DNA from 3 places in the Geobacillus sp. LEMMY01 genome. Region 1 is predicted to be linked to each of the others. Evidence: predicted binding sites of a transcription regulator. Region 1 holds the regulator's gene; each other region holds the start of a gene.
The links. Region 1 encodes Rex, which represses fermentation and respiration genes when NADH is low (regulators of the CRP and FNR family bind a similar motif). Its sites were predicted from a motif close to TTGTGAAATATTTCACAA; they were not measured.
Positions count from the first base shown of each region.

Region 2: the regulator Rex is predicted to act here: its motif matches at 1,135-1,152, upstream of B1A75_RS08730 (L-lactate dehydrogenase).
Region 3: the regulator Rex is predicted to act here: its motif matches at 1,678-1,695, upstream of ric (iron-sulfur cluster repair di-iron protein).

Region 1 covers NZ_MVKA01000004.1:32,071-35,166, forward strand. Annotated here, with positions in the region: gene tatC (twin-arginine translocase subunit TatC) at 1-721, opposite strand, end outside; gene tatA (twin-arginine translocase TatA/TatE family subunit) at 742-894, opposite strand; gene B1A75_RS03355 (redox-sensing transcriptional repressor Rex) at 912-1,553, opposite strand; gene moaC (cyclic pyranopterin monophosphate synthase MoaC) at 1,569-2,057, opposite strand; gene B1A75_RS03365 (ABC-F family ATP-binding cassette domain-containing protein) at 2,155-3,096, shown strand, end outside.
Region 2 covers NZ_MVKA01000014.1:69,459-72,554, forward strand. Annotated here, with positions in the region: gene B1A75_RS08720 (ABC transporter permease) at 1-241, shown strand, start outside; gene B1A75_RS08725 (ABC transporter permease) at 245-1,030, shown strand; gene B1A75_RS08730 (L-lactate dehydrogenase) at 1,175-2,128, shown strand; gene B1A75_RS08735 (potassium channel family protein) at 2,298-2,702, shown strand; gene bcp (thioredoxin-dependent thiol peroxidase) at 2,768-3,096, shown strand, end outside.
Region 3 covers NZ_MVKA01000042.1:3,390-6,485, forward strand. Annotated here, with positions in the region: gene mobB (molybdopterin-guanine dinucleotide biosynthesis protein B) at 1-67, opposite strand, end outside; gene B1A75_RS16825 (molybdopterin molybdotransferase MoeA) at 64-1,323, opposite strand; gene B1A75_RS16830 (hypothetical protein) at 1,388-1,555, opposite strand; gene ric (iron-sulfur cluster repair di-iron protein) at 1,757-2,464, shown strand; gene moaA (GTP 3',8-cyclase MoaA) at 2,551-3,096, opposite strand, start outside.

The sequences.
Region 1 (3,096 bases):
CTGCTCGCTGCGCTTTCCGATAGCCGATGCGCGCCACCCAAATGCTTCCTTCATACAAAATGGTGAGCGGAATCATGACGATCACTTGCGACAGCACATCCGGCGGCGTAATGACCGCCGCTAAAATAAGCAGCGCCAAATACGCATACTTGCGGATGCGAACAAGAAGCTGCGGCGTAATAAGCCCTAAGCGGGTGAAAAACAGCACAACAATCGGAAGCTGAAACACGATGCCAAACGGCAGCACGAGCTGAAGCAAAAACTGAAAATATTCATTAATGCCGATCATTTGTTGAACCCCTAGTTGGTCAGCCAGCTGGCTCATAAACCGAACGACAAACGGAAACAAGACGAAATAAGCGAAGCTGACCCCGGCTAAAAAAAGAACGATCGACGCCGGGATATAGCTTAACGTCACTTTCCGCTCTTTTTCATACAGACCGGGGCTGACAAACGCCCAAATTTGGTACAACAACACCGGAGCCGACAGAACAGCCGCGATGACGAAGGCAAACTGAAAATACACTTTAATCGGATCGGTGAGGCGAAAGGCGTTCATGGTCAAATGCTTCGCCTCGGCCGTTCGCTGCAAATACAAAATGACATCATCGACAAAAAAGAAACTAACGACAAGCGCCGCAGCAAAAAAGACAAGCACGATGATGAGCCGTTTCCGCAGTTCACCCAGATGCTCATACACCGACATTTCTTTGTCATTCATTGGTTCCCCATCCTGCCTTGTCATCGGTCGGTTTTCGTTTCTTCGTCATCAGCGAGCCCTTTTGTGGCGTCTTTAAACTCGCGAAGCGACTGGCCGAACGACCGCCCTAATTCCGGCAGCTTTTTCGTGCCAAACAGCAACAAAATCACAACAACGAGCAACAAATATTTCATGTGTTGTTCTCTCCTTTTTACGATGGCGATGGATAGTTTTTCAAAAAATAGACGAGCGACTGCAGCTCAATGGCTAAATCGATATGATGGACGCGAATATGGTTCGGCACGTTCAACCGTGCCGGAGTAAAGTTTAAAATGCCTTTAATTCCTTGCGCGACAAGGCGGTCGGTCAGCGCTTGAGCCGCGGCGGCCGGCACGGTTAAAATGGCGACCGGGATGTTTTCGTGAAGCCGCTTCTCCAATTCATCGAGATGATAGACCGGCACCCCGCCGACTGTCGTCCCTACCTTCCGCTCATCGACATCAAACGCCATCACGATTTTCGTATTGTTGTTTTTCGAAAAATTATAGTTTAAAAAGGCCGTGCCTAAATTGCCGACGCCAAACAAGGCGACTTCGGTCACCTCATCCTCTTCAAGCGTCCGGCGGAAAAACGACAACAAATAATTGACATTATACCCGTATCCCTTTTTACCAAGCGCACCAAAATAGGAGAAATCGCGGCGGATCGTCGCCGGATCAACTTTCACCGCCTCGCTCAACTCGGCAGAGGAGACGCGCTGCTTGCCGGAAGCGTGCAAGTTTTTCAAAAACCGATAGTAAAGCGGCAGCCGTTTGGCGGTTGCCTGCGGAATTTTCGGTTGTTCGTTGCTCATGATCTCATCCCCTAGCTAATCGGTTTTCCGTCGGTAATGGCCAGACTTCCCGCCCGTTTTTTCGACCAAATACGTCGGACCGATGACCATTCCTTTATCAAGCGCCTTGCACATATCGTACACCGTCAACGCACAGACCGAAGCGGCCGTCAGCGCTTCCATTTCCACTCCTGTGCTCCCTTTCGTTTTCACCGTTGCAGTGATGACGAGCTTATGCGCTTCTCCATCGTTTTCCCAAGCAAAAGCAATGTCCACACCCTTTAACATAAGCGGGTGACACATTGGAATAAGGTCAGCTGTCTTCTTCGCCGCCATCACCCCCGCCACTTGAGCGACGGCAAGCACATCCCCTTTCTCGATCGCGTTGCTCGTCATTTTTTCGTAAATTTCCCGGCTGACAGTCACGCTCGTTTGCGCCACGGCCACTCGCACTGTATCTTCTTTGTGCGTAATATCGACCATTTTCGCGCGCCCTTGTTCATTGAAATGAGTGAACGATGACAATACAATCTCCTCCATTTATACACTATACACGATTTTTCATCATTCGTCTTTGACCGTTTTCGCGACTTACGTTAAACTATTCGCGAGGTGAAATGACATGATCATTTTGCAAGTGCACGGGCTCACGAAATATTTCGGCGCTGACCTTATTTTATCGAATATAAAACTAGAAATACAGTCCCGCGACCGAATTGCCCTTGTCGGCCGCAACGGAGCGGGAAAATCGACATTGTTGAAAATCATCGCCGGTGAACTATCTTTCGACAGCGGCAAAATCATCAAACCAAACCATATCAAAATTGGCTATTTGGCGCAAAACAGCGGGCTCGACTCGCCGCGTTCCATTTGGGACGAAATGCTTGAGGTATTCACCCCGCTTCTAGGACTCGAAAAACAGCTCGCCGAACTCAGCATGCAACTCGGCGACCCGGATGTGCTCGCCGATCCAGCTCGCTATGAAAAAACGCTGAAAACGTATGACGAGCTGCAAGAACAATACAAAGAACAAGGCGGCTACCAATACGAAGCCGACATCCGCTCCGTTTTGCACGGGCTGCAGTTTTCCTCATATGATTATAAAACAACGCCGGTCTCGTCGTTAAGCGGCGGACAGCGGACGCGGCTTGCCCTTGGGAAATTGCTGTTGTCCAAGCCGGATTTATTGATTTTGGACGAGCCGACGAACCATTTGGATCTTGAGACGCTCGCTTGGCTGGAGCAGTACTTGCAAGCCTATCCCGGCGCCGTCCTGGTTGTTTCCCACGACCGCTACTTTTTAGACAAAATCGTCACCGACGTGTACGAACTGTCGAACGCCACGCTCAAACACTATGCCGGCAACTACAGCCGCTATTTGGAGCTGCGGGCCGAGCAATACGAACAAGAGTTAAGACGGTACGAGAAACAGCAGGAGGAAATCGCCCGGCTCGAAGACTTCATCCAACGCAACATCGCCCGTGCCTCGACAACCAAACGGGCGCAAAGCCGGCGAAAGCAACTGGAAAAAATGGAACGGCTCGAGCGGCCTGTCGGCGATGAA
Region 2 (3,096 bases), on a different contig from region 1:
CTTGTTTTCTGGGCTCATTTTGCCGCTTTCCTTTTATCCCGATTGGGCGCAACGGGCGATGATGTATTTCCCGTTTCAAGCCATCAGCTACATCCCAAGCATGATCATTACAGAAAGTTTTAAAGGTGCTGCTGTCCGTGATGGCCTGCTTCTGCAGGCAACGTGGTGCATCGTATTGCTTTTCCCGATTGGATGGTTATGGAGAGCGGCGAAAAAGCGTCTCGTTGTGCAAGGGGGGTAAACGTTGTTTTACGTATCGGTTTTTTTTCAATACATGGCGCAATATATGAAGACAAAGCTGCAATATCGAGCCGATTTGTTCGTGGAGTGGCTGTCTGACTTTATGGCTCAGGCGGTCAACTTGGTATTTTTGCTGGTTGTGTTCGGCCATACGACGCTGCTTCACGGCTGGTCGCGCGATGAGATTTTGTTTATTTACGGTTTTTTTCTTGTCCCGTATGCCGTATTTGGCGCCTTTTTTAACCTATGGGATTTTAATGAACGATATATTGTGCAGGGGGAAATGGACCGCGTGTTGACGCGCCCGCTAAACAGCCTGTTTCAAATTGTTTTGGAGCGGATGGAGCTTGAATCGCTGCTTGGCGCTGTGCCCGGGCTGATCATTATGCTGTATGCCGGCAGCCGCTTGTCTCTTTCGTTTCATTGGTATGATGTCTTCGTGTTTATTTTGCTTGTGATTGGCGGTGTGTTGATTTATGCCGGCATTTTCATTTCGCTGGCGACGATCAGTTTTTTTGCCGACGCCCGAACATCAATCATGCCGATGATGTACAACATCAGCAGCTATGGCCGCTACCCGATCGATATTTATCATCGCGTCATCCGCTATATTTTAACGTGGGTGCTGCCGTTTGCCTTTGTCGGCGTTTATCCAGCCTCCTATTTTCTTGACAAAGAGGAATGGTATGGCTATGTCTTTTTCACTCCGGTGGTCGGTGCCGTCTGTTTCGCCGTCTCGGTCATGCTTTGGAACGCCGGGGTGAGACGATATCGCGGGACGGGGAGCTAGGCGCCCGGCCCGCTTTTGTTCGTTTGCCATCAAAATGACAAACAATGGTCAAGCAATCGACACAATCTTGTCTGTATCGTTAGCATGTTATGGCGTAAAATAACTTGTGAATATATTCACAAAAGGAAGAAGGGGTGAACAGTGATGAAAAACGGGAGAGGAAATCGGGTAGCGGTCGTCGGCACCGGGTTTGTCGGCGCCAGTTATGCGTTTGCCTTAATGAATCAAGGGATTGCCGATGAGATCGTGCTCATCGATGCAAATGAAAACAAGGCTGAGGGCGATGCGATGGACTTAAACCATGGGAAAGTATTTGCGCCGAAGCCGGCTGACATTTGGCACGGCGATTACGATGATTGCCGCGATGCCGATTTGGTTGTCATTTGCGCCGGTGCCAACCAAAAACCGGGCGAGACGCGGCTTGATCTTGTAGACAAAAACATTGCCATTTTCCGCTCGATCGTTGAGTCGGTCATGGCATCCGGATTTCAAGGACTGTTTCTCGTCGCCACCAATCCGGTCGACATTTTAACGTACGCGACGTGGAAATTCAGCGGCCTGCCGCAAGAGCGGGTAATCGGATCGGGTACGATTTTGGACACGGCGCGGTTCCGCTTTTTGTTGGGCGACTATTTCGCCGTCGCCCCGACGAACGTGCACGCCTATATTATCGGCGAACATGGCGACACTGAACTCCCGGTCTGGAGCCAGGCTGATATCGGCGGCGTGCCGATCCGCAAGCTAGTCGAGTCTAAAGGGGAAGAAGCGCAAAAAGAGCTCGAGCGCATTTTTGTCAATGTGCGCGATGCCGCCTACCAAATTATTGAGAAAAAAGGAGCGACGTACTACGGGATTGCTATGGGGCTTGCCCGCGTGACGAGCGCCATTTTGCATAATGAAAACGCAATTTTGACCGTTTCCGCTTACTTGGACGGCCCATACGGCGAACGCGATGTCTACATCGGTGTGCCTGCTGTGATCAACCGAAATGGCATCCGCGAAGTGATTGAAATTGAACTTGACGAGGAGGAGAAAAAATGGTTCCACCGTAGCGCTGCGACGTTAAAATGTGTATTGGCGCGCTATTTTGCGCAGTAAAGCGCAACGATTGACTTCGTCCGACGGGACGCCGGCTTGCCAAACGTGTCGGGCGATCCGGTGGAATACAGGAGTGCTGCCGATTCAAGCAGGGTGCGGAGGGTCATGCGGTATAATCGCCCGGTTGTCCGCGTATATATGAACGACGGACAAAAATGGGGGGAACGTGATGGATTACGCCTTCCTTGGCGTTGTTGCCGCCGTACTGCTCGGCAGCATCACCTCGCTTTGGACAGCGCGCGTGCAAGCGACGCATCGCCTGTCACTCGATAGCTTATGGGTTCTCGTTCAATGGTATTTAACGATGTTGCTCGGTTTTGCCATGATTTATATGATTTTGCAGGCGAACGGCCATGCCGTGTTTACCCCATCCCCAAATAGCGCATCGGAAGATCGTTTGTCGCTGCTTGAAGACAGCCTGTATTTAAGCGGCATGACGCTTTTGTCGGTCGGATACGGCGATGTCACTCCGATCGGCGTCGGGCGGTGGATCGCCATTGCCGAAGCGCTTCTCGGCTACATTATGCCCGCTGTCATCGTGACGCGCACCGTGTTTGACTGGGATCATCGCTGATGTTGTTGCAATTTCCCTTCGTCTTCGCTACGCTAAAAGAAAACGAAGAAGACGGGGGGAACGACATGACGATTGCCATTGGCCAGCCAGCTCCAGATTTCACCTTGCCGGCAAGCAATGGGAAAATGGTTTCGCTGTCTGATTTTCGCGGCCGGTATGTGGTGCTTTACTTTTATCCAAAAGACATGACCCCGGGGTGCACAGCCGAAGCGTGCGACTTTCGCGACCGCCATGCGCAGTTCGCCGAGTTGAACGCCGTCATTTTAGGAGTGAGCACCGACCCGATGAAGCGGCATGAGGTGTTTATCGAAAAATATGAGTTGCCATTTTTGCTTCTTTCTGATGAGTGGCATGAAGTGGCCGAGCTGTATGGGGTATGGAAGAAAAAGAAAAA
Region 3 (3,096 bases), on a different contig from region 1:
CCACCCATTTTTCCACCAACGTCGTTTTGCCGCTATGTTTATAGCCGACGACTTGCCAGACGTTCATTCGCTTGACCCCTCATCGTCATCAAGAAGCCACACTTCCACCTCATCGCCAACCGCAAACCCTCTCGTTCCGCCCGGCAGCACCATCAAGGCGTTCGCAAAGGCAAGCGAGGTGACGATGTTCGACTTGTCCATGCCGACCGGCTTCACGACAAGCCGACCGTCAACCGCCTCGACCCGGCTGCGCACAAAGCGGGTGAACGGGTTCGGCTTCGGAAAATCGGCGCCAAGGGTGGCTTTCGCTTTTTTCAAATACGGCTTGGCCGAAAACAGCCGCGTGCGCACGACCGGGCGGACGAACAGCTCATACCCGACGTAGCACGCCGACGGGTTTCCGGATAGACCGAACAGCAGCTTGCCATCAATCTCGGCGACGGTCGTCACGCTCCCCGGGCGCATGGCGATTTTGTTAAACAACACGTTCGCTCCGAGCCGCTTGTAAATGGCGGGCAAATAATCGAAATCCCCGACCGAGACGCCGCCGGTCGTAATGAGCATGTCCACTTGATCGAGCGCCTGGCGCACAGCGTGAAAACACGCATCGAGGTCGTCGGCGAGCTGGCCGAAATAAATCGGCTCGGCGCCACTGTTGAACACCTGCGCCTCAATCATGTAGGCGTTGCTGTTGCGGATTTTTCCCGGCACAAGCGGTTCAGAGACGTCAAGCAGTTCGCTTCCGGTCGCAAAAATGCCAATCCGCGGCTTTTTCGCCACCTTCACTTCGGCGTAGCCGAACGTCGCGAGCAGCGCCGCCACCCCGGGATTGATGCGCGTCCCTTTTTCGACAAGCGGCTGCCCTTTTTTCGCATCTTCCCCTTGAAACGAAATGTTGTCGCCAGGGCGGAACGGGCGTTTAATGGCCATATACGTTTTTCCATCCCGCTCGTACTGTTTGGCGAGCTCCAGCATGACGACCGCATCGCATCCTTGGGGAATTTGCGCCCCGGTCATCAGGCGCACCGCTTGAAACGGGCCGACGGGCTGCTTCGCCACTTGCCCGGCGCCGATCGTTTCAATGACTTCAAACTCGACCAGATGGTCAAGTCCCGCTCCTTCCGAGTCGGCGGCGCGAATGGCAAATCCGTCATACGGCGAGCGGTCAAACGGCGGCACGTCATGGTCGGCGCGCAAATCTTCCGCCAAATAGCGGCCGTACGACTGCCTTAGCGGCACGATCTCCTCTTCCCCTCTTCCAGCGTAACGCATCACCCGATTGATCGCTTCCGCTACAGGAATGGGGGTTCGTCTTTCGACCATGTCTCTCTCCCCTTTCGATCATACGGCTGGCGGCAACCATATCGTTCTTTCAACGTTGTTGCCATTATTGCAGCCGTTTTATGCCGTCCGCCAACTTTTCCTCCACAACACGAGCATCGGCAATATGCCGCAAAATCATCTCCCGCGTTTCGCCAAACAAAGCGGCGGACTGTTCGAGCTGTTGCATCACTTCATCCGCATAGCGGCATTGTTCTTGAATATAGTTTAGCACGTCTTGAGCCCGATTTTCGACTCGATCGATCAGCTGATTTCGTCTGTTTTATTTTACCGGAAAGAAGAAGAGCACCGTTGTGATGTCAATCACATTCCCTTGTTGTCCGCTTGTTTTTGCTTGTGTGAGATGCATCACAACGTTGACGCGGAAAACAAGGTATGCTGAAGCTGCAATGATTTGACGATGGAGGGATCCAAAATGGAACAGCGGTTTACTGAGCAATCGCTGATTGGCGATATTGTCACAAAACTCCCGAAAGCAGCGGATTTGTTGAAAGCGCATCGCATTGATTTTTGCTGCGGCGGACAGCGCCCGTTAAAAGAAGCCATCGAAGAACGCGGGCTGGATGGGGAAGCGCTCCTTCGCGAGCTGAACACCCTTTACGCGGAGGCGCAAAACAAGCCGACCGGAAATTGGAGTGAAGCGCCGCTAGCCGACTTGGTCGATCATATCATCAACACGCACCACCGCTATTTGAACGAGGAACTGCCGCAGCTCAGCCCGTATGTCACGAAAGTATTGCGCGTGCACGGCATGCACCATCCGCATCTTTCCCGGGTGCATAAACTGTTTCATGAGTTAAAAACAGAACTCGAGCAGCATCTCATTAAAGAGGAAACGGGAGCGTTCCCGCTCATTTTGCAATTTGCCGACAACCCGTCGCCGGAAAACCGGGAGGCGGTCGAGCGGGCCGTTCGCGAACTGGTCAATGAACATGACGCAGCCGGCGATTTGATTAAAGAAATTCGTGAAATCACAAACGACTTCACCCCGCCGGAAGACGCATGCGGCACGTACCGGCTCGTCTACAGCCGGCTCGCCGCGCTTGAAGACGACTTGTTCACCCACATCCATTTGGAAAACAACATCCTCTTCCCGCGTGTGTTGGCGGCGGTGAAGGAATAAAGGAAGAGAGACGCCGATTCGCATTTCCGAAAACATAAACCAAAAACGGGATCGCTTCTTCTATGGAAAGAGCGCTCCCGTTTTTTTCATCCCCCAATATACGACATCTCAATTTTCCGCTGTTGTTTTGCCGTTTCTGCCGTCCGTTCTTCGGAATAGCGGTCCGTCCGTCGGTCCCAGACCGTTGTGATCAAGGCCTTGATCTCCTCTTTCCCCGCTCCGGCGCGCAGTTTGTCTTTCAACGACACACCCTCAGAAGCAAACAGGCACGTATACAGCTTGCCATCGGCGGAAATGCGCGCCCTTGTGCAGCTCCGGCAAAACGTTTCCGTCACCGAGGCGATAAAGCCGACTTCGACGTTCGTGCCCGCGTACCGGTAGCGGTTCGCCACCTCGCCGAAATACTCTTTCTCGACCGGCTCGAGCGGATGCATCGCGTTGATTTGTTCATAGATCTCTTTTTTCGTCACGACATGGGAGTAATCCCAGCCGTTCGTGGTGCCGACATCCATAAATTCAATAAAGCGGAGCGGAATGCCCAAGTCTTTAAAGTAAGCCGCCATCGGCACGATTTGCGAGTCGTTCCATCCTTTTTTGACGACCATGTTCACTTTGACTCCAAGCCCCGCCGC